DNA from 3 places in the Nocardia sp. NPDC056100 genome. Region 1 is predicted to be linked to each of the others. Evidence: riboswitches for the same ligand, from Rfam matches in the RefSeq annotation. Region 1 holds a riboswitch; each other region holds the start of a gene.
What was found. Region 1 has a riboswitch for S-adenosylmethionine ahead of ACFC0O_RS29650 (bifunctional o-acetylhomoserine/o-acetylserine sulfhydrylase). Riboswitches for the same ligand answer to the same signal wherever they lie in the genome.
Positions count from the first base shown of each region.

Region 2: linked by a shared signal. The riboswitch ahead of ACFC0O_RS25680 (amino acid ABC transporter permease) and the one ahead of ACFC0O_RS29650 (bifunctional o-acetylhomoserine/o-acetylserine sulfhydrylase) in region 1 are both predicted to bind S-adenosylmethionine.
Region 3: linked by a shared signal. The riboswitch ahead of ACFC0O_RS26465 (aminotransferase class V-fold PLP-dependent enzyme) and the one ahead of ACFC0O_RS29650 (bifunctional o-acetylhomoserine/o-acetylserine sulfhydrylase) in region 1 are both predicted to bind S-adenosylmethionine.

Region 1 covers NZ_JBHJVY010000003.1:1,730,477-1,732,731, forward strand. The annotation lists gene ACFC0O_RS29650 (bifunctional o-acetylhomoserine/o-acetylserine sulfhydrylase) at 1-1,252, opposite strand, end outside; SAM riboswitch class IV at 1,348-1,458, opposite strand; gene ACFC0O_RS29655 (helix-turn-helix domain-containing protein) at 1,471-2,190, opposite strand.
Region 2 covers NZ_JBHJVY010000003.1:761,545-763,799, reverse strand. The annotation lists gene ACFC0O_RS25680 (amino acid ABC transporter permease) at 1-846, opposite strand, end outside; SAM riboswitch class I at 857-948, opposite strand; gene ACFC0O_RS25675 (flavin reductase family protein) at 1,056-1,607, opposite strand; gene ACFC0O_RS25670 (hypothetical protein) at 1,771-2,255, opposite strand, start outside.
Region 3 covers NZ_JBHJVY010000003.1:941,961-944,215, forward strand. The annotation lists gene ACFC0O_RS26465 (aminotransferase class V-fold PLP-dependent enzyme) at 1-887, opposite strand, end outside; SAM riboswitch class IV at 941-1,054, opposite strand; gene ACFC0O_RS26470 (biliverdin-producing heme oxygenase) at 1,247-1,912, shown strand; gene ACFC0O_RS26475 (LysE family translocator) at 2,024-2,255, shown strand, end outside.

The sequences.
Region 1 (2,255 bases):
CGGAAGCGAGCTGCTCCTCGGGCGTCAGCTGGGAGTGGGTGGTTGAGGCGGGGTGGATCACGAGCGAACGCACATCCCCGATGTTAGCGACATGGCTGTGCAGCACCAGAGCGTCCACGAACTTCTTGCCCGCATCGATTCCGCCGGCCAGCTCGAACGACACGATCGCGCCGACGCCCTTGGGTGCCAGTTGTTTGCCACGCTCGAACCAGGGTGAGTCGGAAAGCCCCGCGTAGTACACCTTCTCGACGCCCGGCTGCTGCGTCAGGAACTCCGCGACCGCCTGCGCGTTGGACACGTGCCGCTCCACCCGCAGGCTCAGCGTCTCGATGCCCTGGGCGATCAGGAACGCGTTGAACGGCGCCACGGCCGCACCCAGATCGCGCAGCAGCTGTACGCGCGCCTTGAGCGCGTACGCCGGTGCGCCCAGATCCGCGAAGACCACACCGTGGTAGCTGGGATCGGCGGTGGTGAAGCCTGGGAAACGCGAGTTGCCGTCGGCGTCGGTGACGGTCCAGTCGAAGGTGCCGCCGTCCACGATCACGCCCGCGACGGCTGAACCGTGCCCGCCCAGGTACTTGGTCGCCGAATGCACCACGATGTCCGCGCCGTGCGCGAGCGGCTGGATCAGGTACGGCGTGGCGACCGTGTTGTCCACGATCAGCGGCACACCGGCGGCGTGCGCGACGCCCGCGATGCCCGGGATATCCAGGATCGAGCTGCTCGGATTCGCGACGGTCTCGCCGTAGAACGCCTTGGTATTGGGCCGCACGGCCGCTTCCCACTGCGCCAGATCATCCGGATCGTCCACGAAACTGACCTCGATGCCCAGCTTGGGCAGCGAGTAGTGGAAGAGGTTGTAGGTGCCGCCGTACAGGTGCGGGCTGGACACGATGTGATCGCCCGCCTGCGCGAGGTTCAGGATCGCGTAGGTCTCCGCGGCCTGCCCGGAGGCCAGCAGCAGGGCCGCCACACCGCCCTCCAGCGCCGCGATGCGCTGCTCCACCACGTCCTGGGTGGGGTTCATGATGCGGGTGTAGATATTGCCCGGTTCGGCGAGCCCGAACAGCGCGGCGGCGTGATCGGTATCGCGGAACGCGTACGAGGTGGTCTGGTAGATCGGCAGGGCGCGCGCGCCGGTGGCGGCGTCGGGGGCTTGGCCGGAATGGACCTGCCTGGTCTCGAAGGACCAGTTGCTGGGATCCGTATCGCCGTTCGCGGGGGAGGCGGAGGGCGCGGTCGAGTCACTCATGTCGTGCTCCAGGTGGAAAGGTCGCCGGAATCGGCGGAGGCGGACGTTATCGGAAGGCGAATTGGCTTCGACAACAACACATCTCGGGTCCTCCTACAGTGCGCTTGCGCTCGGCCTTCGAGCGCCTGGTCTTCACCCGGAGCACCCCGCCGCTGCTGGAGGGTTGCCGATCAGCGAGCCGGGGCTTGGCGCTGATGCTCTTGACCTTGGCGCAGATTCTAACGGGGCGGCGCAATAGCCTCGGCGACGGGGAGGGCGCAGCTGCGAATGAACTCGTTGTAGGCGGCCATCACATTGGTGATGAGGTCGCGGGCCGACGCGGGGGTGGAGCAGTCCGGGAAATTCGAGTCCGCGTCGAACTCGCATTCCATGCCCACGCGCACGATGCCGTGCCAGGTGGTCGAAATGAGCCGCACCGGCATGGAATTGGGGTCCAGGCGCAGGCGTTCGGCCAGCACCGTGGTCATGGACAGGGTTTTGGTGTCGGCGGCGGCCAGGCTCTCGGCGCGGACGGTGGCATTGCTCAGTGAGATGCGCTGCATCTGCTGGAACCAGCGGAAGGGCGCGGGATTGTCGCCCTCGATGACCTGCTCGACGGTGGCCCGGAAGGCGTTGAGCAGGGCTTGCAGTTCATTGCCGGTGATCGGCTGCGCGCGCAGTTGCTCGGCCAGGGCCTTGCCCATGTCCTCGACCGGGGCGATGACGATCGCCTCTTTGCTGTCGAAGTAGCGGTTGATGGTGCGCGGTGAGACATCGGCCTCATCGGCGATCTGTTCCACGGTGGTCGCGTCGAATCCCTGCGTATCGCAGAGCCGCAGTGCCACATCGATGATCCGCGTCCGGGTCTGCTGCTTCTTGCGCTCGCGCAGGCCCGGGCGATGCCGCTCCAGGGTGTGCTGCTGCTGCGGGGAATCAGCGATCGTCGACGACTCGGCCATGCCCTCATTGTATAGCCGTCCGGTGTGATTGTGACGTTAACGGTCAACTGTCTGATTGCGACACT
Region 2 (2,255 bases), 970 kb from region 1:
GTAGTACTGCGCGACGTTCAGGATCGAGGTGAGCACGATGTACCAGACCGTCGCCACCATGAGCAGCGGCACCACCCGGCCATTGCGGCCGAAGATCACCTGCACCTGGTAGAACAGCTCCGCGATCGCCATCGTCGAGACGATCGAGGTGCCCTTGAACAGGCTGATCACCTCATTGGCCGCATTGGGCAGAATCCCGCGCATGGCCTGCGGCGCGATCACCCCGAAGAACTGCCTGCGCCAGGGCAATCCGAGCGATCTGGCCGCCTCCCACTGGCCCTGATCCACCGAAATGATGCCGGCGCGAATGATTTCCGCCGAATACGCGGCCTGATGCAATGCCAAACCGATGACGGCGGCGGTGAATCCGCTGATCACGCCATTCACATCGAAGGTGTAGAACGCCGGTCCGAACGGCACGCCCAGCGACAGCGTCTTGTACAGGTACGCGATATTGAACCAGAACAGCAATTGCACGATCAGCGGAATGGACCGGAACAACCAGATGTAGGCCCACGAAATGGCTTGCAGCACCGGATTTTTCGACAGCCGCCCGATCGCGAGCCAGACGCCGATGAAGAAGCCGAGCAGGGTGCCCCAGAACGTCAGCTCGATGGTCACCTTCAGTGCCGAGAGCACCGAGGCGGCCGTGATGTACTGCGCGAACGTGGACCAGTCCCAGCCCGGATTCACGGCCAGGCCGTGCGCGAACTGCGCGACCAGCAGCAGCGCGATGCCGCCGACGACCCAGCGCCAGGGATGGCGGGTGGGTGCGACGGTCAGCGCGCCGTCGTCATGATGTGCGTCCTCCTCCCGGGAATCGGGCGGCGCGGCAAGGGTACTCATGTGGATCTGTCCTCCATCGGTCCCGGCGGTAGCACCCGCACCCGATTCGGGGGGTTGCTGCGACTTCTACGAGCCAGGTCTCTCGGTCGCTCTGGATGGTGAGGATGACGTTACGAGCCGGTGCGGCGACTGTCTCCGGTCCGGATCAACGTGAATTCAATGGCGCGGCAGTATCTCTCGGCGGCTCCGCCGCACGCCGTCCCGGCCGGTCAGCTGGCGGCCTCGGTCAGTCCCGGCGGCGCGCCGTCGTGCAGCGAACGGAATCCGCTGCGGTGGAACACCAGCGGCTCGGTATCGGGATGCGCGGTCAGCCGGTGCACCCGCAAGAGCACCACCGCGTGATCGCCCGCCGGAACCTGTTCGTGCACAGAGGCTTCCAGCCAGGCGCTGGCGCCCGCGATGAACGCGGCATTGCCGTGCCCGCTGCGCAGCTCCACATCCCGGAACCGGTCACCGCTGCGCGAACTCAGACTGCGCGCCGCGGCCTGCTGCTCGGTGCCGAGCAGGCTCAGCCCCAGCAGCGACGCCTTCTCCAGCCGCGGCCAGGTCTCCGAGGAGTACTGCACGCACAGCGATACCAGCGGCGGATCCAGCGATACCGGCACGAAGGTGCTCACCACCATGCCGTGCGGCACCCCGCCGATCCGCGCGCAGACCGCCACCACTCCACTGGGGAAGTGCGCGAAGGTCTTTCGCAGATCCGCCCCATCCACCGTCGTGAGTGCGGCCGCATCGCCGCGAATCGAGGTCAGCTCACCCATCACCCCAGTGCACCACCGCGGGCGCACTCCGGACAGCATTGGATTCACGGAGATCGCAAGGAAATACGACGAACCCGCTCGGTCGTTCGACCGAGCGGGTTCGTCCATCCTCGCGGTGCCATCCATTCCGACCGGGACCATCGGCGGAACGGATGCGTCCGGACTACTTGGCGGGCTGCACCGAGGGCTGGTTGATGGTGGTGAAGTACTGCGCGGCAGCCAGAATCGCGACCGGGGCGGTCACGAACAGCTGGCCCGCCAGGGTGCCGAGGAACCCGATGACGCTCATGCCGACGATGCAGCCGAACACCGCGCCGCCCAGGGCGCCGAACATGGCAGTCAGCGCACCGGTCACGGTGGCCAGGGTGGCGCCGCCGATGAGGCAGCCGACGGCCGCGCCGCCGATGCCACCGACCAGGGTGCCGATGGTGGCGCCCATCGCGACGGTGTCCTTCAGGCGGTTCCAGGCCGCCTGCTCACGGTCGTAGTCGGTCTTCCACGGAGCCTGGTTCTCATAGGGCAGCGCGACCGGCTGGTAGACAGCCTTGTCGACCTCGAACTCCGGGGTCAGGGTCGCGGTGCGATCCTTGATCTCGGCCGCGATCGGGAAGACGAAATCGTCCACCCGGAAACTCAGTTCCGAACCCG
Region 3 (2,255 bases), 790 kb from region 1:
AGGGTGGTCTCGTCGATTTCGGCCAGTGCGTCACAGGCGGCGGCGAGGGCGGCCACGCCCAGCACATTGGGGGAACCGGCCTCGTGGCGCTGCGGGGCGGGGGCCCACTCCACGCTGTCGGCGCTGACCGAGCGGACAGCGCCGCCACCCGCGAGGTACGGCTCGGCGGCGTCGAGCCAGTCGCGGCGGCCGACCAGGACGCCCGCGCCGAACGGGGCGTACGCCTTGTGGCCGGAGAAGGCCAGGTAGTCGATACCGCTGGTCGCCAGGTCGATGCGGCGGTGCGGGGCCAGTTGGGCGGCGTCCACCAGCACGCGGGTGCCGCACTGGTGCGCGATCCAGGCCAGGCGCTCCAGCGGGAGCAGTTCCCCGGTCACATTGGACGCACCGGTAATGGCAAGCAGCGCAGCGGGTTTGGTGCACAGTTCGGCGACCACGCGCTGAATGGTCTCCTCGATGGTGTCCGCGATCGGCACCACGCGGCGGCCGTTGCGGGTCCACGGCAGGAAATTGGCGTGGTGTTCGGAATCGAGCACCACGGTGTCACCGGGTACGCAGGAGGCCAGCAGGTTCAGCGAATCGGTGGTGTTGCGGGTGAAGACCACGACCTGATCGTCGGCCGCGTTGAGGAAGCGGGCGACCGAACCGCGAGCGGATTCGTAGCAGTCGGTGGAGACGCGCGAGGCGTAACCCGCGCCCCGGTGCACGCTGGCGTAGAACGGCAGCAGATCCTGTACGCGGGCGGTGACCTGCGCCAAAGCCGGTGCGCTGGCGGCATAGTCGAAGTTGGCGTAGCGAATCGTTCCACCCTGCACGAGCGGTACCTGGAGCTCACAACCGGAAACGGTGGCGAGGGCGGCACAGGTCTGGTCGGCGAAAGCAGTCATCACGAAATCCCATCGGGCAAGGGACACGCGATCAAAAGAAATGAATGATCGAGAGTCCGCGCTTGCCGCGCCCGGTCGGGCGGCGGCCCGGTCGTCACCTGGAGCACCCCACCGCGGAGGAGGGTTGCCGACCAGCTAGCCAGGGCTTGACGCTGGTACTCATGACCTGGTTGAAGAGCTTGCAGAAGATCGCGGTTCTTGTCAACCCCGCCGCGAAAATCATCCGAAAGTTGGATCGGGAGGGCCGAAAAGGTCGAATCGCGAGATCGTTGCTGAAGCGTATGGTCGGAGAGGAAGTTAGGGTATCCAAAGGTGGGCGCCCCGAGACGTAGATTTTCGACCGAACGAGGAGCTCGACCATGTTGGACACCAGCACCGCCGCGCCGTTCTCGACGCTCATCCGCAGCGCGACCGAACAGCAGCACGCCGAGGCCGAGCACTCCACCTTCATGCGCGATCTGCTCACCGGTGAGCTCGGTGTGGAAGCCTTCTACCGCTACACCTCGCAGCTCTGGTTCGTCTACGAGGCACTCGAAAAGCATTCCGCCGCACTGGCTTCCGATCCGGTCGCGGGACCGTTCGTACAGCCGGGGCTGGCCCGCCTGGCCGCCCTGGAAGCCGATCTGGCCTACCTCGGCGGCGCGAACTGGCGCGATGAGCTGACCCCGCTGCCCTCGACCGCCGCCTACGCCGCCCGCATCGAGGAGTGCGCGACCGAATGGTCCGCCGGCTACGTGGTGCATCACTACACCCGCTACCTGGGTGATCTGTCCGGCGGCCAGGTCATTCGCGGTACCGCCGAGAAGCTGTGGAACCTGCCCAAGAAGGGTGACGGCGTGCGCTTCTACGTCTTCGACGACATCTCGAATCCGGCCGCGTTCAAGCGCGAGTACCGGGAGAACCTGGACGGACTGCCCATCGAGGGCGCCGATGTCGAGCGCGTGCTCGATGAGGCCCGCCTCGCGTTCACGATGAACACCGATGTGTTCCGCGAACTGGGCGCGGAATTCAGCGCGCGGAACTGAATCTCTGCCGCTCCGAGGGCCGCCGCACGTTTCTCCTCCGGAACGTCGGCGGCTTTCTCATGCGTGGTGAAAACACTTGCGCCGTGGCCCGTGGTGGGTTGCCATGGACGGGTGAGTATTCCCCTGCTGCTGAGCTTTCTCGGGCTGTGCGTGCTGCTGGCCCTGACCCCCGGCCCGGATACCTTTCTGGTGCTGCGTTTTTCGATGGCCGGGCCGCGTCCGGGGATCGCGGCGGCGGCCGGATCGGCGTTCGGCGGGATCGTCTGGGCGGTGGTGGTCGCGGCGGGGGTGGCGGCGCTGCTGGAGCAGTCGGCCACGGCCTATCGCAGCCTGAAGGTGATCG